Regions from separate parts of the Streptomyces sp. NPDC001787 genome, predicted to be linked through region 1. Evidence: riboswitches for the same ligand, from Rfam matches in the RefSeq annotation. Region 1 holds a riboswitch; each other region holds the start of a gene.
What was found. Region 1 has a riboswitch for cyclic di-AMP ahead of ABT170_RS32655 (M23 family metallopeptidase). Riboswitches for the same ligand answer to the same signal wherever they lie in the genome.
Positions count from the first base shown of each region.

Region 1 (5,414 bases):
CTCGGCGGGCCCGGACTTCGCCGGGCGGGAGCGGGAGCTGCTGCACCACCTGTGGCAGCGCCGGGAGATCGCCGGTCCGGCTCTGACGTACGCGGCCCACGCCACCGGCCGACCGCACACGCACCCCCGCCGCCCGGTCGCGCCGTACGGCGGGCAGTTCCCGCAGCAGCAGTACCCGCACGCGTACGCATCTCCGGGCCCGTATCCAGGGCCGGGGCCGTATCCAGGGCCGGGGCCGGGGCCGGGGCCGTACCCGTACCCGGGGCCAGGACCGTACGCGGCGCCGGCTCCGCAGCCGTACGGGCACGCGGGACCGCCGTACGCGGGTCAGTTCCCGCCCCAGCAGTACAGGCCCGCACAGCAGGCGATCCCGCCCCAGCAGTACGACGGCACCAACCCGTATCTGCGTCCCCCGCAGTAGCCGGGCCGCCCCGCGCCCGGCCCGGTCGGCGGGACCGGCCCGCGTGCCGGACCGGTCCCGCCGTGGATCAGGCCGACGCCTCGGTGAGCGCGGCGATTTCCTGGTCCGTCAGGTGCAGGCCGGCCACCGCGACCAGCGCGGGCAGCTGCTCGACCGTGCGGGCGGAGGCGATCGGTGCGGCGACGGTCGGCCGCGCGGCCAGCCAGGCCAGGGCGACCGTGGCGATCTCGGCCTCGCGCTCCCGCGCGATCGTGTCGAGCGCCGCCAGCACCTTGCGGCCCTGCTCCGACTCCAGGTGCCGGCCCGCGCCCTCGGCCCGCGGGCTGTCGACCGACGTACCCGGACGGTACTTTCCGGTGAGGAAGCCCGAGGCCAGCGCGAAGTACGGGACGGCGGCGAGACCGCCGCGGGCCGCGGTGTCCTGGAGGGCACCCTCGTAGGTGTCGCGGGAGACCAGGTTGTAGTGCGGCTGGAGGGCGACATAACGGGCCAGGCCCTCGCGCTCGGAGAAGTCCAGGGACGCCTGGAGCCGCTCCGGGCTGATGTTGGAGGCGGCGATCTCGCGCACCTTGCCGTCCTTCACCAACTGGTCGAGGGCGGTGATGATCTCCTCGACCGGGACGGTCTCGTCATCGAAGTGCGTGTAGTACAGGTCGATGTGGTCGGTACCGAGCCGGCGCAGCGATTCCTCGGCGGCGGACTTGATGGTGGTGGCGGAGAGCCCCTTGTACGCGGGGTGGGCGCCGACCTTGGTGGCGACGACGATGTCGGACCGGTTGGCACGCGAGGCGAGCCACTTGCCGATGACAGTCTCCGACTCGCCGCCCTCGTTGCCGGGGACCCAGGCGGAGTAGGAGTCGGCGGTGTCGATGAAGTTGCCGCCCGCCGCGGCGTACGCGTCCAGCACAGCGAAGGACTGTGCCTCGTCCGCCGTCCAGCCGAAGACATTGCCGCCGAGGGCGAGGGGGAAGACCTGAAGGCCGGAGGAACCGAGCGGGCGCAGAGAAGTCACAGAAGTCATAGAGGGTTCAACGAGAGCACCCGGGGGCGCTATTCCATGACAACGGACCGGCAGCCCTGACGTCGGGGGGTGTGCGTCAGGGCTGCCGGGGTTCGGGGGCGCCCGGTGAGGGCGCGGGGGGAGCGCGGTGCGGGTGCGGGGGCCCGGAGCCTGCCGGGTGACCTCCGCCCGGAGATCACCCAACGGGTTCTCAGACCGTGAGCCCCTTGCTGCGCAGCCAGCTCATCGGGTCGATGGCGGAGCCACCCGGGGTGTGGACCTCCAGGTGGAGGTGGGCGCCGGTGACGTTGCCGGTGGCACCGACACGGCCGATGGTGTCGCCCGTGCTGACCTTCTGACCGGCCGACACGTTCATCGAGGACTGGTGGCAGTACCAGATCTCCGTGCCGTCATCGAGCACCAGGACCGTGCGGTAGCCGTACGCGCCGGAATATCCGGCGGACTTCACGGTGCCGCTGTGCACGGCCTTGACCGGGGTGCCGCTCTGCGCCGCGAAGTCGAGGCCGGTGTGGTGGCCGGAGGACCACATCGTCCCGGACTGACCGTAGGTCGAGGTGATGCTGTACGAGGACGTCGGCAGCGCGTAGCTGGCGGCGAGCTTGGCGAGGCGCTCGGCCTCCGCCTTCTTCTTCGCCGCTTCCTCCGCCTTCTTCTTCTCGGCGGCGGCCTTGGCCTCGGCCTTGTCCTGCTGCTTCTTGGCCTCGGCGGCGGCCTTCTCGGCTGCCGCCCTCTCCTCGGCGGCCTTGGCCTCGGCGTCGGCGCTGGCCTGCTGCTGCTCGGCCTGCTGGAGGATGCGGGCGCGCAGTGCCTCGCCCGGGTCGGTCGTGCCCTGCTCCGCCTCGGCGTCGGTGATGCCCGCGGAGGTGAGCGGTGCGGTCGCGACCGGCTTCTTGTCCTCGTCGTCGGACAGGAAGGAGCCCACACCGGGAAGGGACTTGGCGTCGGGGAGACTGGCCGCGAGGGAATCGGGAAGAGATATGGAGACCGGCGGCTTGCTCTGCGCGGTGGCCATGCCGCCCGCTCCGACGGCCGCGATGACACCGACGCCGAGGACGGTGGAGCTACGGGCGAGTCCCCGCTGCTTGGCTACGCGGTGCCTGCCGCGCACGGGCCGGATGGACTCCTCGGTGGGATTCCATTCCTCCCAGGTCCTGTCCGCGTCACCGAAGTTGCCGGTGGCGAAGGGTGACGGGGCCTCGGGGGCAGGCTTGTTGGACGCCACGTGGGCGCACTCCTTTCCTTCCTTCTCGCCTACCGGGTTAGCTGACGGGTTCGGAGCAGGAAGGTCTCCTACGGGCCCCTCCGTCTCTGACGAGACACAGGTGTCCGATTCACCCCATGTAGGTGGTTCCCCGGTTCCCTTGCGGGATTCGGCGCTCGCGCACGGTGCCGCCTCTTGCGACGACTGGGACGACCGCGCTGCGTTATCGAACGTTAATAGACGGACGGGTCCTATTCCAAGCTCTTCCGAGTGATCGTTCGCGACTTCGGCCTGGACTTACAGGACGCAACCGTCCCGAATCGGACGAGCAGAGCACGATTCGATCACTAGTTGATTTCTGACGTCGCATCAAACGTTATGCGGAGCGGTGTCCTTCGATTACGGACGGTGGTATCGCCCGGCAACCGGAGCGCCCGCACGTCCACATGTCACGCCCGTCCGTCCGCATGTCACGCCGGCGCCTCGCGCCCGCACGTCCCGCTCATTCATCGCCCCGGCCCACGATCCTCACGGTCGTCCGGCGCTCCGGCTGTCCCTCAGCGGGCCTTCCCACCGCGAGAAGTGCCATGTCGTCAGTGGACCGGCCGCCGGTGTGCAGCCGGACATCGTCGGTGAGCGCGGAGAGCAGTTCCTCGGGCCCGGGAAAGATCCGGCCCCGCAGCCTGGCCGCCGGGTCGTAGAAGGCCCCGGAGGCGTCCCGCGCCTCGGAGAGGCCGTCCGTGAACAGCAGCAGGGTCGCCCCGGGCGGCAGTCCCCACTCGTCGGCCCGGTCCGGCCACGCACCCAGGTTCATCCCGAGCGGCAGCGCGGGCACGGTCGGCGACAGCACCTCCAGCGCTCCGTCCGCGTGCAGCAGGATCGGTTCGGGGTGCCCCCGGTTGACGATGCGCAAGGAGAGGGAACCGGGCGGGATCTCGACGAGCACCGCCGTGATGAACCCTTCCATCGCGTCGAGCCCGCCGCGCCGGGTCCCTTCCCGTGCCAGCGCCCGTTCCAGCCGCTGGGCGACCCCCTCCAGCGAACGCTCCTGCTCGGCGGCCTCCCGGAACGCCCCGATGATCACCGCCACCGCCTCGACCGCGTCGAGCCCCTTGCCCCGTACGTCCCCGAGCACCAGGCGTACGCCGTGCGGGGTGTCCGCCACGGCGAACAGGTCACCGCCGACGAACTCGTCCGCCTGGGCCGCCTCGTACCGTGCGGCGACATGCAGTCCGCCGATCCGGTCGTCCGGGGTCGGCAGCACGGCCCGCATGGCGGTCTCCGCGATGAAGCGCGCCGACGCCAGCTGCTCGTTGCCGCGCCGCACGACACCGTTGATGACGAGCGCGAGCACCGAGGCCGTGAGCACGGTGATCAGTTCGGTGACCGGAGCGGCCCGGGTCAGCGTCCCCGCGTACAGGTGCAGTGCGAAGACGGCCAGCACCGAGGCCACGCCGGTCCGCACGGTGCTGGCCAGGCTGAAGAACGGGGCGGCCATCAGGGGTGCCGCCACGAACAGCGGTACGGCGGTGAAGGTCGGCGGGGTCCCGACGTCGAAGAGCAGCCCGCCGCCGATCATCAGGGCGGGCAGCGCGCGTACGAACCGGCGGGCACCGACGCCCCCGGCCGGCCCCCGGTCACCGCGGCGGACCGGGAAACCGAAGGAGGAGACCCCGCGCACCGGGAAGGCCGAACGCCAACGGCTCCGGGCACGGGGCAGCCCGGCAGGTCTCCCGCGCCGCCTGTCCCGCTTCCCCACCTGTGCACTCCTGCCCGGTCCGTCCACGGCTGCGGACGGTACCGCGCCCCGTCCAGGCTTGCCGGAGCCGCGCCGTGCGGCGACTCCTCATCGGCCAAAGGGGGGAGCGTGCGGGGCCGGGGCCTCCGGAGGTCAGTCGGAGAGCCGGTGTTCCGCGTAGATCGTCAGCGCATCCCGTACGAAGGCGGCGGTGCCGTCCCCGTACCGATCGTAGTTCTTCGCGAACCGCGGATCGGCGGCATACATCTCGGCCAGCCCCGTCACATACGTCCTGCTCGGCGCTTCCGCGTCCGCCAGCCAGGCACAGTGCCGCCGCGCGATGTCCTGCACCGCCCCGCTGTCCGCGCCGAGGCCGTCCTCCCTGGCCCGCCCGTAGTCCCGGGCGATGGACTCGTGCACCGCCAGGTGCGCCCTCTGCCCCGCCGCGCCCAGCGAGCGCCACCACCGGTCGCCGCGCTCGTACGCGTCACGGCCCCAGCGCTCGGTCACCTCCTGCTCGTGGACGGTGTGATCGAAGCCGTCGAGCACTTCTTCCGCCATGAGTTCCCTCCCCTCCTCCGTCTTGTGGAGAGTGGTCCGCACCGACGCGATCTGCCGCCCGATGCGCTCCTGTTCCCGCTCCAGCAGCCGCAGATGCGTCCGCAGAGCCACGGCCGTGTCCCGCTGCCCCTCCAGCACGTCCTTGATCGCGGGCAACGGCAGCCCCAGCTGCCTCAGCAGCAGGATGCGCTGGAGCCGGACGAGGGCGCCCTGGTCGTAGTAGCGGTAGCCGTTGCTCCCGACCCTGCTCGGCGTGAGGAGACCGAGGTCCCCGTAATGCCGGAGCGTGCGGCTCGTGGTGCCGGCCTTTCTGGCGATTTCCTGGATGGACCACTCCATGCGGGAAAAGCTAGATCTTTACGTTGCGTCAAGGTCAAGCCGGCGGATTCGGCACACGCGGCCCCCACGACTACGGCGGATCCGGCACACGGTCCGGAAACGACTCGGGCCCGGCACGCTGTATGCGTACCGG
Region 1 covers NZ_JBEOZE010000032.1:68,600-74,013, reverse strand. Annotated here, with positions in the region: gene ABT170_RS32665 (PrsW family intramembrane metalloprotease) at 1-421, shown strand, start outside; gene ABT170_RS32660 (aldo/keto reductase) at 489-1,433, opposite strand; gene ABT170_RS32655 (M23 family metallopeptidase) at 1,633-2,664, opposite strand; cyclic di-AMP (ydaO/yuaA leader) riboswitch at 2,676-2,828, opposite strand; gene ABT170_RS32650 (PP2C family protein-serine/threonine phosphatase) at 3,146-4,402, opposite strand; gene ABT170_RS32645 (MerR family transcriptional regulator) at 4,535-5,281, opposite strand.

Region 2 (5,414 bases), on a different contig from region 1:
TGACCAGCGCGCACACCAGGGCGTAGCCGGGGGACTCGCACACCACGGCCGGGGTGGCGCCGGCCTCGGCCAGGGCGCGCTCCACCCCGCGCCGGGGCGGATGCGTGGGCGCGCTGCTGATCAGCGGCCGTCCCGCCAGCTCGGCGACCGGCAGCCGGCCCGTCCCCTCGGCGAGCCGGTGGCCGACCGCGGTGACGAGGACCAGTTCCTCGACCAGCAGAGGCTCGACGACGACGCCCATGGGCGGGGGACTCGCGGACGCGGGTTCGTACGCATGGGTCAGGGCGAGATCGACCTCGCCGGCAGCCACGGCGGTGACTCCCCCGGGCGGCTCGTAGTCGGTCACGGCGAGCTCCACATCCGGATGTGCGCGCCGGAACGCGCTCAGGACCGGCGGCAGCAGATGGATTCCGGCCGTGGTGAACGTGCCGACCCGCAGCCGGCCTCCGGAGAGCCCGGCCAGCCGGGCCAGCTCGTGCCGCGCCTGGTCCAGCTCGTCCAGGACTCTTCTGGCCCGGCCCGCCAGCAGCTCACCGGCCGCCGTCAGCCGTGCCCCGCGATGATGACGGACCAGGAGCGCCGCACCGGCCTCGCGCTCCAGCTTGGCCAGCTGCTGGGAGAGCGCGGGCGCGGTGTAGCCCAGACGCGCCGCCGCACGCGTGATCGATCCGGCCTCGGCGACCGCCACCAGCGCCGCCAGCCGTGTCGGGTCGTACATTAAGCGTTCCTTTTGGCAGACCCAGAAGATTGCAAGTACACGCTAAAGGCTCTTCCGGTCCAGGGTGTAACCATGGACGCACAACTGCTCGCCTTCACGGGAGTCGCCGCGGGGATGGTCGCGCTGCCCGGCGCCGATTTCACCGTCGTCGTACGCAACGCACTCGCCTCGCGCAGTTCCGGGGTCGCCACCGCGCTGGGCGTCGCCGGGGGACTGCTGGTGCACACCGCGCTGGCCGTGGCGGGCCTGGCCGCAGTGCTGGTGACCCTGCCCGTACTGTTCCGCACCGTCCAGCTCCTGGGCGGCGCGTATGTGCTCTGGCTCGGCATCGGCGCCCTGTCGGCGTTGAGACGGCGGCCCGCCGAGCCGGACCGGCCGGCGCAACCGGAGGCCGGTCCCGCGCGGAAGGAGCTGGGACGCTCCCTGCGACAGGGCTTTCTGACCAACGCGCTGAACCCCAAGGCGCCGGTGCTCTTTCTCAGCCTGCTGCCCCAGTTCGTGCCCGAGGGGCAGCCGCCGCTGCCCAGGACCCTGCTGCTCGCGGCCGTCGTCGTGGCGCTGGCGCTCGTCTGGTTCCCGGCCGTGGCCCTGCTGGTGGACCGGCTGGGGCGGTGGCTGCGCCGGCCGCGCACCGCCCGTGCGATCGAGGGCGGCAGCGGCGCGGCGCTCACCGCACTGGGACTCGTGCTGGTGACCGGACCGCTGCTGCGCTGAAGCGGGTCCGGCCGTAGGTCAGCGGACCCGTCCGTACCACACGCTGTTCGACCAGATCTTCTCCAGCCGGACCACCGCCCCGGTCTTCGGGGAGTGCCAGATCTTCCCCTTGCCCGCGTAGATGCCCACGTGGTAGACGCTGCGGCCGGAGTGGAAGAAGACCAGATCGCCCTTCTTCCGCTTCGACTTCGAGATGTGGTGGGTCTTGTTGTACTGCTGCTGGGCCGTGCGCGGGAGTTTCTTGCCGGCCTTCTTGAAGGAGTAGAGAGTCAGCCCCGAGCAGTCGAACCGGCGCGGACCGGATGCTCCGTACTTGTAGGGCGATCCCTTCTTCGACGCGGCGATCGTGAGCGCCTTCGTCGAGTGCGTGGCGGCCTCGGCCTCGTTGACCAGCCCCGGCGCCAGCATGGCGGAGCCGACGGCCAAGGTGAGGACCGAGGCCGTACCGGCCCGGGTGAGCAGAGACGGGACATGTACCTGCGCAGTCATGCGCAACCCTTCGTCAGCCGCCTGTGAAGGATGACCTGTCGGGTTCGGGCTGGCGAAGTTGCCCGGCCGCACTTGGCGGCTTCACCCCGAGGGGCGACCGGTTGCCCGGCCGACCCGTTGTGCTCGGGTCCTCCACTCCTGCCGATCCACTTCTGTCGACCAGTCATCCGGGCAGCGGCAGGACTCGGCGTCCGCCCGGACCGCCCCGCCGCGGTGGCGGGGGCTTGTCGTCCCAGGGATCTTGACTCACGGAGTGCCGGATTTCCGAGCTGAAACAGCGATTTGTGAGAGTCGTCACGACTGATCCGTTCGGGTGGACGAGCCCGATTTCCGCCCTCGGCCGGGCTGCGCGACCAGTCTCGTACCAGCGACGGAACGTCAGATTCCGAGTACTGTCCACGCGCTGAGCGCAAGTTGGGCTGTCCCTCGCGAGGGGGACCGCCTACGCCGAACGAGGGAGGAAATCTGATCTCCTTGCCGGGCGTGTCGCGGGGCGGGCGCGGAGAGGTGCGGCGGGGCGCGGAAGGGCGCATGAGGTGTGGCGGGGCGAGGCTTGGTGAGGCGTGGCCAGGCCGGACCGGGCGTGGCGAAGTCCCGGCTCCCCGTGAGCGGGAGCCGGGAGCCGGTGGCGGATGAGGTGCCGGGTACGGAGCCGGAGCCGGTGCCGGGAGAGCGGACGGGCGGAATCCCCGGCCCGGTGGCGGGCCTGGGACGGGGTCAGCCCACCGGTGGCGGGGGCATGGTGACCCGGCCGGCGCGGCGTTCCCCGTCGAGCAGGCGCATGGCCCGCGCCAGCGTCGACGCGTGGATCTGCGCCTCACCCCGTTCGTGCATCAGCGCCAGGGCGTCGCGCAGCGCCGTAGCCCGGGAGGCCAGGGCCTGTGCGGCCCGGAGCGCGCCATAGGTGTCACTGCCGCGGGCCGGGTTGATCCGGCCCAGTTGGTCGAGAACTTCCAGGTAACGGTCGATGAACTCCCCCTCGGCGCGGGTCAGCGCGGGGAGCGGCGGATACTCCGGTGGAAGCATGGTCGGTTCACCTCGGGGGGTGCGGCGGCCGGGACGGGCCGCGGTTCTCCATGACGTGGTCCACGAGCCCGTACGCCAGGGCGGCCCGGGCGTCGAGGATGGTGTCGCGCTCGATGTCGGCGGTGATCCGCTCCGTGGACCGGCCCGTGTGGCGGGCCAGCATGGCCGCGAGCATCTCGCGCACCCGCATCAGCTCGCGTGCTTCGATTTCGAGATCGGACGGCTGGCCCCGGACCGGTTCGTCAAGCGTCGGCTGCCGGATGACTACCCGGGCGCCGGGCAGGGCATGTCGGCGGCCCGGTGCGCCCGCCGCCAGCAGCACGGCGGCGCTGGAGAAAGCCTGGCCGAGGCAGAACGTCTCCACGTCGCACGCCAGGTACTGCATGGTGTCGTAGATCGCGGCCATGGCGTTGAACTCGCCGCCGGGGGAGTTGATGTAGAGCGAGATGGGCCGGTCCGGTTCGGCGTGCTCCAGATACATGAACTGCGCGATCAGGTCGGTGGCCGCGGTGTCGTCGACCGGGGTGCCGAGAAAGACGATCCGCTCGGACAGCAGCTTGGAGTAGGGGTCCAGGGTCCGGGTCCCGGTCGCGGTGCGCTCGGTGAACTCCGGCAGGACGTAACGGGCGGCAGGTCGGATCATGGCGATGCCTCTCCTGGGATCTGCGCGGTTTTTCTCGGTGGGTCGCTGTTCTGCGGGCACGCCGCTCCCGGGCACGTGGTCCCTGGAGTGCCTGCGGCCGCGTCCGTAAGAAATGTACAGGACGTACAGAAGGTGATGGTGGGGGTGTGGAAGCGGACGTGTTGTTCCGGGCGGTTCAGGAGGACGCGCGGGCGCGGGTGGGGCTCATCGCCGCGGCGCCCGCCCTCCTGCCGGGGCTGTTCGCGGAGTTCGCCGAGGCGCGGTTGCCGGGAGCGGCGTGCTCGTCCCGCAGGAGGTGCGCCTGTCGGGCCGGCGTGGTCGAACCACCGCATTCGAGGTCATCCGCCCCCCGGGAGTGTCCGTATTTGTGCGCCAATCGATGAATTCGGTGCGATTTGCCGAGATGTGAATATCTGTGAACTCGAAACGTGAATGAGTCAATTCAGGCAGTGATGTGAGTCACTTGACATATACATCTAGCAGGTCTTAACTTCCCACGGCAGTTGAAATGAATACCGGGAATTCCGTCCGGTATTCATATCTCCTGTCGTCGGACAAGCGTCTCGTTCATCACGCATGGAGGTTTTCATGAAGCTCGTTCGCCTCGTCAACAAGTTCCGCCCGGAGAAGAGCCTCAAGGCTTACGCCTGGTACGGCTGGATCTAATCAGTTAGTTTCCATGCCGGGCTCGCGTCGGTCAGGAATTCTTGTCGACGCGAGCCGCCTACCCACGGAGTTCACCCATGTCTATGCTCCGCGCCGGCGGGAGCGGTCGGGTCATTGAGTTCGCGCCCAGGCTCGACGAGCTGTTGAGCCGTTATCGCGATGAGTCGCTGTTCCGTCTGGAGCCCGACACGATCGGCGTGTCCGGTGCCGATCTGATGGATGGCCTGCTGCGAAGCAGGCCGGCCAACGCGGAGGAGAGGCCTACCTTCAAACCCGTCCAGAAGCGGCTTGTCAGCCGTGCCGATGCGTCCACCTTTATGCAAGCCGTGGGCTCGGACGTACGAACCGCGTTGCAGCGTCCCCTCGACGGCGCGGTCGACCTGACCGGCCGGTGGCCGCATGTGGCGCACGTCTACCTGCGGGATCTCGTTTTCGGAGACGAAAGCCGGCGATTCCGGGTTCTGGTCGACCGCCGACTGGAGTTGACCCCGAAACTGACCTGGTCGGCCGTCGCCTCCGGTGCCGCTTTGTTGCGCAGGCCCGGTCCGGACGTACCGCTGTCAAAACTCGCGGCTCTCGTTGTCGATTCCAAGAACTACAGTGACCGACGCTATGCCATGTACCTGTACCGGCGAGTGGCGGCACCGGTGTGTTTCACCGTCTCCGCGCTCGTCACCAGCGCCCTGTGGCTCGGAGCTCCGTTCAGCGACGACGTATCGAATCGGAATATCCTCCTTGAGGCACTCCGGCTGCTTCCCCCGTCGTGGAATATCTTGCGAGTGGCTTCCCCGGAGTTCTCGGACGTGGACGCACGGATCGGCCCGAAGGACGATGTCCTGCTGCTTCCCCTGCTGAGCCATCGTGACCCCGGGCTCTGGGAGGAGCCCGACGATTTCCACCCCGACCGCTGGGACGAGCTGGATGGAGACAACCATCCCGGCTATCTGCCCTTCGGCCATGTGAGCGAACGGTGCTGGGGCCGTCATATGGTTCTGCCCCTGGCCGAACGGCTCCTGGAAATCGTGCGCCGGGACGGTCTCGTGGTGAGCCCGGACCAGACCAGGGGGAAGGTCGAACTCGATGGATTGCTCGAAGTGTCCGAAGTGCAGATGACTCGACCGTGACGGTCCGGATCTGGCGGCATCGCCGCATGGTGCC
Region 2 covers NZ_JBEOZE010000019.1:119,915-125,328, reverse strand. Annotated here, with positions in the region: gene ABT170_RS24820 (LysR family transcriptional regulator) at 1-718, opposite strand, end outside; gene ABT170_RS24815 (LysE family translocator) at 791-1,432, shown strand; gene ABT170_RS24810 (C40 family peptidase) at 1,451-1,921, opposite strand; cyclic di-AMP (ydaO/yuaA leader) riboswitch at 1,925-2,089, opposite strand; gene ABT170_RS24805 (hypothetical protein) at 2,639-2,947, opposite strand; gene ABT170_RS24800 (ATP-dependent Clp protease proteolytic subunit) at 2,955-3,590, opposite strand; gene ABT170_RS24795 (tryptorubin family RiPP precursor) at 4,167-4,256, shown strand; gene ABT170_RS24790 (cytochrome P450) at 4,334-5,380, shown strand.
Region 2: another riboswitch for cyclic di-AMP. It lies ahead of ABT170_RS24810 (C40 family peptidase); the one in region 1 lies ahead of ABT170_RS32655 (M23 family metallopeptidase).

Region 3 (5,414 bases), on a different contig from region 1:
CCAGGAGTCGGCGGGGCGGACGGGCCGCTCGACCGCGTACATCCAGGCGGTCTTGTGGCGCAGCTGGGTGAGAAGGGCGATGAGGCCGGGGCTGCCGGAGGCCTGCGCGAGGGTCTCGTGGAACCAGCCGCCCAGGGGGCGCAGATCCTCGCCCTCGCCCCTGCGGGCCCGCTCCTGGCCCAGCCTGACCAGGCCGCGCAGCACCTTGAGATGGGCCTCGGTGCGCCGCTGGGCGGCACGTGCGGCCCCCAGGGGCTCCAGGAGCATCCGGAGCTCCAGCAGGTCGGCGGCCTCCTGTTCGGTGGGCTCGGCCACACACGCGCCGGCGTGCCGGCGGGTGACGACGAAACCTTCGGACTCCAGGGTGCGCAGCGCCTCGCGGACCGGGACCCGGGAGACTCCGTAGCGCCGCGCGAGCACCTCCTCGGTGAGGCGGCTGCCGCGCTCGAAGACACCGGAGACGATGTCGTCACGGATTGCCGTGCATACCGAATGCGCGGGAATGCGCATGTCCGAACCTCCGCCATATTCCCCGCGAAGAACGCGGCCGGCCGACGCCTGTTCCGTGACTCTATGACAATCGGCCGGAATTTCCGATGGCGCAGGGAAATCCGGGGGATATCTTTCGGTCACCGGGCACCTCGGCGGAGGGTCCGGTGACCCCGCGGCTCCGGCGGCTCCCACGGCTCCGGTCCGGGAAACGCGGAAGGCCCCGGCGGAGCCGGGGCCTTCCGCGGGGTGCGGAGACGGTCAGACGTCGAGGCCGTGGGCGCGCAGGTAGGCGACCGGGTCCATGTCGGAGCCGTACTCGGGCGTGGTACGCGCCTCGAAGTGCAGGTGCGGGCCTGTGGAGTTGCCGGTGGAGCCGGAGAGGCCGATCCGCTGGCCGGAGGTGACGCTCTGGCCGACGGAGACGCCGATCGAGGAGAGGTGGCCGTACTGGGTGTACGTGCCGTCCGTCATCCGGAGCACGATGTTGTTGCCGTACGCGCCGCCCCAGCCGGCCTCGACGACCGTACCGGCGCCGACGGCGACGACGGAGGAGCCGGAGGCCGCGTGGAAGTCCACGCCGGAGTGGCTGCCGGAGGACCAGAGCGAACCGCTGGACTGGTAGCCGGTGCTGATGTACGAGCCGGCGACCGGGAGGTGGAAGGAGTTCAGCCGGGCGCGTTCGGCGGCGCGGGCGGCGCGCGCCCTGTCCTCGCGGGCTTCCTCGGCGCGGGCCTCGGCCTTGCGTTCGGCCTCCGCCTTCGCCCTGGCCTTGGCGGCGGCCTTGGCCTCGGCTTCCGCGAGGGCCCTGGCCTTCGCCTCGGCGGCGACCTCGGCCTGGTGCTCCTGGACCTTCGCCTGGGCGTCGATCTGCTGGGCGAGCGTGGCGTCGATCGCGATGACCGCGGTCAGGCCGGTGTCGCCGACGGGGCGGGCCTCGGAGTCCGCGGCGAGGGCCGGGGAGGCCATACCGCCGATGACGCCGGTGGTGGCCAGAGCCGCGACGCCGGCGACCTGGGCGCGCTTGCGCGTCAGGCGGCTCGGGGCACGGTGCTTCCCGGTGGCACGGGTGAACGCCATGGAGGGGCTGATCCTTTCCTTCCTTCTCGCCTACCGGGTTAGCTGACGGGTTCGGAGCAGGAAGGTCTCCTACGGACACCTGGGCCTCGTACGGGGCACGGGCGTCCGATTCACCCCAGGGACTTCGTGGGTCCCCGGCTCCCCAGGCTCGCGCCTGACGGGGACTCGGCGATGGCTGCCCGGCGCCGCGGGCGCGGCATACGGATGACGGACAGCGGAGCCGACGCTAAGCGGCACAACTTTCCCGCACCAAACGGACAGCGGGTTTTGTCGCTCATCCCACAGGACAGAAGGGCAATTTCCCTGACAAAGGGAATTAAGGGGGCAAAAGGGAAGACCCCGGCGCGACGAGTCGCACCGGGGTCCCCTGTGCCCCGGTATGCGACAGCGGGAGCATCGAGCGCCCGCTGACCGCGTACCCGGAGAGTCAGCCGCTGACGACCGAGACCTCACCGATGCCGAGGGCCTTCACGGGCTCCTCGATCTGCGCCGCGTCCCCCACCAGGATCGTCACCAGGCGGTCCACCGGGAACGCGTTGACCACGGCGGCGGTCGCCTCCACCGTGCCCGTCTCGGCGAGACGGGCGTAGAGGTGGGCCTGGAAGTCGTCCGGGAGGTGCTGCTCGACCTGGTCGGCCAGGGTGCCCGCGACCGACGCCGCGGTCTCGAACTTCAGCGGCGCGACCCCCACGAGGTTCTGCACGGCCGTCTCGCGCTCGGCATCCGTCAGCCCGTCGGCCGCCAGGGTCCGCAGCACCGTCCAGAGGTCCGCCAGCGCCGGTCCGGTGGACTCGGTGTCCACCGAGCCGCTGATCGCCAGCATCGCGGCGCCCGCCGGCCCGGAGGCCGAGCCCGGAGCCGTCGAGCGCAGGACCTGGCCGAAGGCGCGGACACCGTAGGTGTAGCCCTTCTCCTCACGCAGCACCCGGTCCAGCCGGGAGGTGAGGGTGCCGCCCAGGCAGTAGGTGCCGAGCACCTGGGCCGGCCAGACGCTGTCGTGCCGGTCGGCGCCGATCCGGCCGATGAGCAGCTGTGTCTGCACCGCGCCGGGACGGTCCACGATGACGACACGGCCGGTGTCGTCTGCGGTGATCGGCGGCACCGGACGGGACTGGCCGGCGTTTCCGGACCAGTCGCCGAGGGTGTCGGCGAGCAGCGCGTCCACGTCGACCCCGGTGAGATCGCCGACGATCACGGCCGTCGCGGTGGACGGGCGGACATGGGCGTCGTAGAAGCCGCGCACGGCCGCCGCGTCGATCCGCCGCACCGTCTCCTCGGTGCCCAGGCGTGGGCGTGACATGCGCGCGGTCGCCGGGAACAGCTCCTTGGAGAGCTGCTTGGCGGCGCGCCGCGCGGGGTTGGCCTGCTCGTGCGGGATCTCGTCGAGCCGGTTGCCGACGAGGCGCTCGATCTCGCTCTCGGCGAAGGCCGGGGCCCGCAGCGCTTCGGCGACCAGGCCCAGCGCCTTGGCCAGCCGGGAGGCGGGAACCTCCAGGGAGACCCGGACGCCGGGGTGGTCGGCGTGCGCGTCGAGCGTGGCACCGCAGCGCTCCAGCTCGGCGGCGAACTCCTCGGCGCTGCGCTTGTCCGTGCCCTCGGACAGTGCCCGGGACATGATCGTGGCCACGCCGTCGAGCCCCTCGGGCTCGGCGTCCAGCGGGGCGTCCAGGAAGATCTCCACGGCGACGACCTGCTGGCCGGGGCGGTGGCAGCGCAGCACGGTCAGCCCGTTGGGCAGGGAACCGCGCTCGGGGGCGGGAAACGCCCAGGGCCGGGCCACGCCGGGGGCGGGCTGCGGGTGGTACTCCATGGCTACTCCAGTCGCGGCGGCGTCGCTCACTTGTCCGCCCCCTCGGGCGCGTCGGTGCCTTCGGTGTCGTCGTCGGCCTCGTCGGCCGCCGGCTCCAGCGGCTCGTAGACCAGCACCGCCCGGTTGTCGGGGCGCAGCGCCGCCTCGGCGGCCGCCCGGACCTCCTCGGCGGTGACGTCCAGCACCCGCTGCACGGCGGTCAGGGCGAGCTGCGGGTCGCCGAACAGGACGGCGTACCGGCACAGTTCATCGGCGCGGCCGGCGACCGTACCGAGCCGGTCCAGCCACTCGCGCTCCAACTGGGCCTGGGCCCGTTCCATTTCCTCGGGCGTGGGGCCCTCGGCGGCGAACCGCGCCAGCTCCTCGTCCACCGCCGCCTCGATCTGCGGCACCTCGACGCCGCCGGACGTCTTGACGTCCAGCCAGCCCAGCGAGGGCGCTCCGGAGAGCCTCAGCAGCCCGAATCCGGCGGCCACGGCCGTACGGTCGCGGCGGACCAGACGGTTGTGCAGCCGGGACGACTCACCGCCGCCCAGCACGGTCAGCGCCAGATCCGCGGCGTCGCAGGCCCGGGTGCCGTCGTGCGGCAGCCGGTAGGCCGCCATCAGCGCACGCGCCGGGACCTCTTCCTGAACCACCTCGCGCAGCTGCTCCCCGATCACCTCGGGCAGCGTGCCGTCGCGCGGCGGCTGCTTGCCGTCGTGGGCGGGGATGGAGCCGAAGTACTTCTCGATCCAGGCCAGCGTCTGCTCGGGGTCGATGTCGCCGACCACCGAGAGCACCGCGTTGTTCGGGGCGTAGTACGTGCGGAAGAACGTACGCGCGTCATCGAGGGTCGCGGCGTCCAGATCGGCCATCGAGCCGATCGGGGTGTGGTGGTACGGGTGACCCTCCGGGTACGCGAGGGCGGTCAGCCGCTCGAACGCGGTGCCGTAGGGCACGTTGTCGTAGCGCTGGCGCCGCTCGTTCTTCACGACGTCGCGCTGGTTCTCCATGGACTCCTCGTCGAGTGCGGCGAGGAGGGAGCCCATCCGGTCGGCTTCCAGCCAGAGAGCCAGCTCCACCTGATGGGTGGGCATGGTCTCGAAGTAGTTCGTCCGCTCGAAGCTGGTCGTCCCGTTGAGCGAGCCACCGGCCCCCTGTACGAGCTCGAAGTGCCCGTTCCCCTTGACCTGGCCCGAGCCCTGGAACATCAGGTGCTCGAAAAGGTGAGCCAGGCCGGTGCGTCCCTTGACCTCGTGGCGCGAACCGACGTCGTACCAGAGACAGACCGCGGCGACCGGGGTCAGATGGTCCTCCGAGAGCACCACACGCAGACCGTTGGCCAGGCGGTGCTCGGTCGCTGTCAAGCCGCCGGAGCCGGCCTGTGCTGTGGCCGTGTGACCCATGGGCATGTACGTCCCTTCGATCGCGATACTGGATTTCCTGCCAGAGCTGCCACTGTAAGCAAGCGCACCGACACCTGGCGAAGTTCCCGTTCCGTCGATGTTGCTGTAGATGCTGCCGCAACCGGGGCCCGTGGCGGGTCCCGTGGGGCCCCTTCGGACCGCTTCGGACGGGTCGAGGTCGGCGTTGTCAGTGCGGCGGTCCACAATGGTCCGCGTCAGAACCTCAGGTTGCCCGATCAGAATCCGTGAAGGAGTCGCAGCCGCGATGGCCCGCCGTAGCACGAAGACCCCGCCGCCGGACGACTTCGAGGAGAAGATCCTCGACATCGACGTCGTCGACGAAATGCAGGGCTCCTTCCTCGAGTACGCGTACTCGGTGATCTACTCCAGGGCCCTGCCCGACGCCCGCGACGGTATGAAGCCGGTGCACCGCCGCATCGTGTCCCAGATGAACGAGATGGGACTGCGCCCCGACCGCGGCTATGTGAAGTGCGCCCGTGTGGTCGGCGAAGTCATGGGTAAGTTGCACCCGCACGGCGACGCGTCGATCTACGACGCGCTGGTGCGGATGGCACAGCCGTTCTCGATGCGGCTCCCCCTCGTCGACGGACACGGCAACTTCGGCTCGCTCGGCAATGACGACCCGC
Region 3 covers NZ_JBEOZE010000016.1:86,553-91,966, forward strand. Annotated here, with positions in the region: gene ABT170_RS22355 (GntR family transcriptional regulator) at 1-510, opposite strand, end outside; gene ABT170_RS22360 (M23 family metallopeptidase) at 751-1,569, opposite strand; cyclic di-AMP (ydaO/yuaA leader) riboswitch at 1,583-1,750, opposite strand; gene ABT170_RS22365 (M16 family metallopeptidase) at 1,997-3,379, opposite strand; gene ABT170_RS22370 (M16 family metallopeptidase) at 3,406-4,773, opposite strand; gene ABT170_RS22375 (DNA gyrase/topoisomerase IV subunit A) at 5,033-5,414, shown strand, end outside.
Region 3: another riboswitch for cyclic di-AMP. It lies ahead of ABT170_RS22360 (M23 family metallopeptidase); the one in region 1 lies ahead of ABT170_RS32655 (M23 family metallopeptidase).

Region 4 (5,414 bases), on a different contig from region 1:
GGCCCAAGAACTACGACCCGCAGGAGCGGAAGATGCCGCGCGGGGTCGTGATCCGGCTCTTCGCCTACCTGGTGGCCGGACACGTCATCGCCGGCTTCCTGTACCTGCTGTTCGCCGTGGCGGGCGGCAACAAGTGACCACCCCGCCCGATGGGCTCTACGCCTCGTCCAGCAGCCGTTCGCGCAGCCGCTCCCGTGTCTCCGGGGCAAGGCCCAGTCCCTCGGTGAGGTAGCGGTCCGTGGTTCCCCAGATCTCCTCGATGGTGCCGAAGGCCGCGGCGAGGTATTCGGCGTGCGCGCCGAAGAGCGGGTTCAGCAGTTCGAGGACCTCCGGGGACATCCCGGACTCCGAGGTGTCCGAGCGCCGCACCCGGTAGCGGCGGTGCGCGTCGTTGGACTTGAGGTAGTCGGCCTCGATGGCCTCCCGCTCCACTCCCACGGCGAGCAGCGACACGGCTATCGAGAGACCGGCCCGGTCCTTGCCCGCGGCGCAGTGCATCAGGGCGGGGACGCTGTCCTCGGCCAGGGCGTGCAGGACCCGGCTGTGCTCGGCGGTGCGGTCCCGGATGATCGACCGGTACGAGGTGATCATCCGGTCCGTGCCCTTGCTGCCCGAGAGGATCGAGCGCAGCTGGGCGATGTCGCCGTCCCGCACCAGCCGCCAGAACTCGGCGCCGTCGGCCGGGTCGGAGAGGGGGATGCTGACATTGCGCACCCCCGCCAGCTCCACGTCGTGGCCGTCGAGCTTCCGGTCGGCGTCGTTGCGGAAGTCGAAGACCGTATGCAGGCCGAGCCTGCCGAGGACCGCCGTGTCCTGCTCCGTGGCGTGCGCCAGGTGACCGCTGCGGTAGAGCCGCCCGAAGGCCACACGGCGTCCGTCCGTGGTGGGGAGCCCTCCCACATCACGGAAATTGCGGACTCCGGTCAGCTCGGATTCTGTCGGCGGGACCTGCGGCACCTGCTGAGTCACGGCGGCTCCTGGGGTGTCTGGCGTCGGCGCTGCTCGCCGACGAGTGCACGCTCGTGACGATACGACATCGATTCCTCAGGCAATCATCTCGGACGAGGTGCACAGCTCGCCACGCAAACCCGCACGGGCATTGCCCCGCACCATCACCGTGGTCGATGATGTGCGGAACTGTTCGAACGTGAGGGAAATGATGATCGAGACTGGTGACACGGGCCGTACCTGGGTGCTCAGTGGTGCGACCGGCAGCTACGCGCTCCACCTCACCGACCGCGATGAGCTGCTGCACCTGCACTGGGGGCCGCGCCTCACGATGGCCGCTGCCGAGGCGCTGGCCGCCGAGCCCTTCCCGCCCTGCCCCGGCTTCGACTCCCCGCTCGACGGCCATGAGGAGTACCCGGTCGAGGGCGGTCCCCGGTTCGTCCGCCCGGCGCTCTCCGTGCGTACCGACGAGGTCAGGGGCACCGAGTGGGCGTTCGGGGGCGCCGGGACGGACGGCGACGAACTCCGGCTGGGCTTCACGGACGCCGTGCACCGCCTCGCGCTGACCCTGCACTACCGGATGCGCGACGACTCCGATGTGATCGAGCGCTGGACCACGGTCGCCCACGCCGGCCCGGACGGCCCGCCCCTGGAACTGCTGCGCGCCGACGCGGCGACCTGGACGCTGCCGGCCCGGGAGCACTGGCGGCTGAGCCAGCTGCACGGCACCTGGGCGGCGGAGTCCCGGCTGGTGCGGTCGGACCTCACGTACGGCGAGAAGGTCCTCTCCAGCCGCCGCGGGCACACCGGACACCAGCATCTGCCATGGGTGGCACTGGACGCGGGCGGTGTCGCGACCGAGGAGCACGGAGAGGTGTACGGCTGCGCTCTGGGCTGGTCCGGGTCCTGGCGGATCGCCGTGCATCAGCTGCCGCACGGTCTCGTGCAGATCAACGGGGGCGCGGGCTACGACGAGTCCGGCCTGCTGCGGCTCGCGCCGGGGGAGTCGTACACCACACCCGTCTTCGCCGGCCTGTGGAGCCCGGACGGCTTCGGCGGGGCGAGCCGGGCCTGGCACGCCTGGCAGCTGGCCCATGTGATCCCGGACGCCAGTACGCCGCGGCCGGTGCTCTACAACTCCTGGGAGGCGACCGGCTTCGACATCTCCGTGGAACAGCAGCGTGCGCTCGCCGTGCGCGCGGCGGAGATGGGCGTCGAGCTGTTCGTGGTGGACGACGCCTGGTTCGGGCAGCGCACCAGCGACCGGGCCGGGCTCGGTGACTGGACGCCCAACCCCGACCGCTTCCCCGGCGGGCTGCGGCCGCTCGCCGACGAGGTGCGCGCACTCGGCATGCGGTTCGGGATCTGGGTCGAGCCGGAGATGGTCAACCCCGACAGCGATCTCTACCGGGCCCACCCGGACTGGGTGCAGCACTTCCCCGGCCGTACACGGACCGAGTTCCGTCATCAGCTGGTGCTCAACCTGGCCCGGCCGGACGTGCAGGAATACCTCTGGGAGCAGCTCGACGCGCTGCTCTCCAGCGCTCCGATCGACTATGTGAAGTGGGACTTCAACCGCTGCTTCGCCGAGGCGGGCTGGCCGGGCGAGGAGTACCCGCAGAAGCTCTGGATCGCGCATGTGGACGCGCTGTACGCGCTGCTCGACCGGCTGCGCGCCGCGCACCCGGGCGTGGCCTTCGAGTCCTGCTCGGGAGGCGGGGGCCGGGTCGACCTGGGCGTGCTCTCCCGCACCGATCAGGTGTGGACCTCGGACAACACCGACCCGCTGGACCGGCTCGCCATCCAGGAGGGCTTCGGACAGATCCATCCGGCACGGGTCATGGCGGCCTGGGTCACCGACAGCCCGAACGTCCAGCTGAACAACCGGGTGAGTTCGCTGCGGTTCCGCTTCGTCAGCGCGATGGCCGGGGTGCTCGGGGTCGGCGGCGACCTCACCGAGTGGAGCCCGCAGGAGCTGGCCGAGGCGCGGGACTGGGTCTCCCTCTACAAGGAGATCCGCCCGGTGGTGCAGTACGGGGCCCTCCACCGGCTCGCGGCGCCGCGCGGCGGGCTGAGCGCGGTGAGCTACGTCCTGGGCGAGGAGGCCGTGGTGCTGATGTGGCTGGAGGCCCAGCGGTTCGGCCAGCGTCCGCCGGCCCTGCGGCTGCGTGGCCTGGACGCCTCGGCGACGTACGTCTGTCAGGACACCGGGGCGGAATACCAGGGATCGGTGCTGCTGCATCACGGGCTGCACACCGGGCTGAGCGGCGACCTGGACGCCCGGGTGCTGAGGTTGCGTCAGAAGCGATGACCATGACATGTCCGTAATGGGGCATTTGGCAGAACGTGCCCTGTTTGTGGGGGAGATGGTGGCCCGCTGGTGAGCGGGATCATATCCGTGACGGTGTGTGGTGGCGGCGCCCGGAGGCGATCCGGGCGCCGCGCGGAATGCCAAGATCCGTAATCCACGGAGTGTGACGGGAATTCCGGACCGAAATTGAATCGGGGATTCCGGCAGGCAACCGATGGCTTGTTCCTGTCGTCCTGACTCGTTTACGGTCACCGTCAATCCGGACGGATCGCCTAATCCTGCCGCCGCCCGGAATTCGTACCCACCCACACTCGTGTGGCAGGAGCGGGGGACCCAGGTAAGCCGCCGGCCCGGAGAGATCCGGACCGGCTCGGGGTGAAGTCGCCGAGAGCGACCGGGCATCTCCAGCCCGAACCCGACAGCTCACCTCGTAGGCGCCGGAGAGGAATTCCCCCATGCCCGCAACGGGTAAGCACCGTCGTACGAAGACCGGCCCGATCGCCCGCGGTGTCCTCGCCGCAGGGACCGGCGGCGCCGTCCTCGCCCTCCCGCTGATCGGTGCCACCGGAGCGCACGCCGCGGAGAAGGCCGCGCCCGCGGCCAAGCCCGCCGCCGCCTCGGTCGCCGCCGCGCACACCGCCCCGGGTGCCGCGGCCACGACCCACGGCGCCTCGAAGACCTACTCCGTCGTCTCCGGCGACTACCTCTCGAAGATCGCCGCCGAGCACAAGCTCAAGGGCGGCTGGCAGAAGCTGTACCAGGACAACCGCGAGGTCGTCGGCGAGAACCCGAGCCTGATCTTCCCCGGCATGAAGCTGACCCTCGGCGCCAAGGCGTCCGGTTCCGCGGACGCCGCGCAGTCCGCGCCGGCCCCGTCGAAGGCGGAGCCGGAGAAGGCCGCCCCGAAGGCCGCCCCGGCCGCCCCGAAGGCGCAGCCGGCCCCGAAGACCGCCTCGTCCGCGGACTCCTCGGCCCCGTCCTCCGAGGCCGGGAAGTCCACCACCTCCACGAACACCAGCGCCGCCCAGAGCAACAGCTCCGGCTGGACGACCCCGGTGGCCAACGCCAACGTCACCACCCAGTACCGCGCCTCCGGCGCCAGCTGGTCCAGCGGCTACCACACCGGCTCGGACTTCCAGGCCGCGTCGGGCACCGTCGTCCGCGCCATCGGTCCGGGCACCGTGGTCTCGGCCGGCTGGAGCGGTTCGTACGGCAACGAGGTCGTCATCAAGCACGCCGACGGCATGTACTCCCAGTACGCCCACCAGTCCTCGCTCAGTGTCTCCGTGGGCCAGACCGTCGCCGGCGGCCAGCAGATCGGCCTCTCCGGCTCCACCGGCAACTCCACCGGCCCGCACCTCCACTTCGAGGTCCGCACCGGCCCGAGCTACGGCTCGGACGTCGACCCGGTCGCCTACCTGCGCCAGCACGGCGTCTCCATCTGATGGAGCGGTGAAGACCAGACATGAACAGGGGCGGTGCGCGTCGGCGCACCGCCCCTGTCCTTATTCCGGCTTTACCAAAAACTGACCGGGTGGTCTATCTCACCACCCGTCAACCCCGTATTACGGTCGCGTAGGTCACATTCGACGGTGCAGGATATGCGCTTGTGGCAGACGATTCGAGAAACAATCAACCAGGCATCATCGGGTCGTACGCGGCGATTGGCGACAGTTTCACCGAAGGAGTCGGAGACCCCGGCCCCGACGGGACCTTCGTCGGCTGGGCGGACCGGTTCGCGGTCCTGCTGGCGGACCGGCTCCCGGTCCCCGACACCGCGACGAGCCCGGATCAATCCGCGCACGGGAATTTCCGGTACGCCAATCTCGCCGTACGCGGACGCCTCCTCGACCAGATAGTCGAGGAACAGGTCCCCCGCGCCAAGGAGCTGGCTCCCGAGCTGGTCAGCTTCTGTGCGGGCGGCAACGACATCATCAGGCCGGGCACCGACCCCGACGATCTGGCCGAGCGCTTCGAGCGCGCGGTCGCCGATCTGACCGACGCGGTCGGCACCGTCATGATCACCACCGGGTTCGACACCCGCGGCGTGCCGGTGCTGCGGCACATGCGCGGGAAGATCGCGACGTACAACGTCCATCTGCGGTCCATCGCCGACCGCTACCACTGCCCCGTCCTGGACCTGTGGTCGCTCCGC
Region 4 covers NZ_JBEOZE010000018.1:25,743-31,156, forward strand. Annotated here, with positions in the region: gene ABT170_RS23650 (DUF6126 family protein) at 1-137, shown strand, start outside; gene ABT170_RS23655 (tyrosine-protein phosphatase) at 157-969, opposite strand; gene ABT170_RS23660 (alpha-galactosidase) at 1,160-3,259, shown strand; cyclic di-AMP (ydaO/yuaA leader) riboswitch at 3,552-3,709, shown strand; gene ABT170_RS23665 (M23 family metallopeptidase) at 3,715-4,704, shown strand; gene ABT170_RS23670 (SGNH/GDSL hydrolase family protein) at 4,869-5,414, shown strand, end outside.
Region 4: another riboswitch for cyclic di-AMP. It lies ahead of ABT170_RS23665 (M23 family metallopeptidase); the one in region 1 lies ahead of ABT170_RS32655 (M23 family metallopeptidase).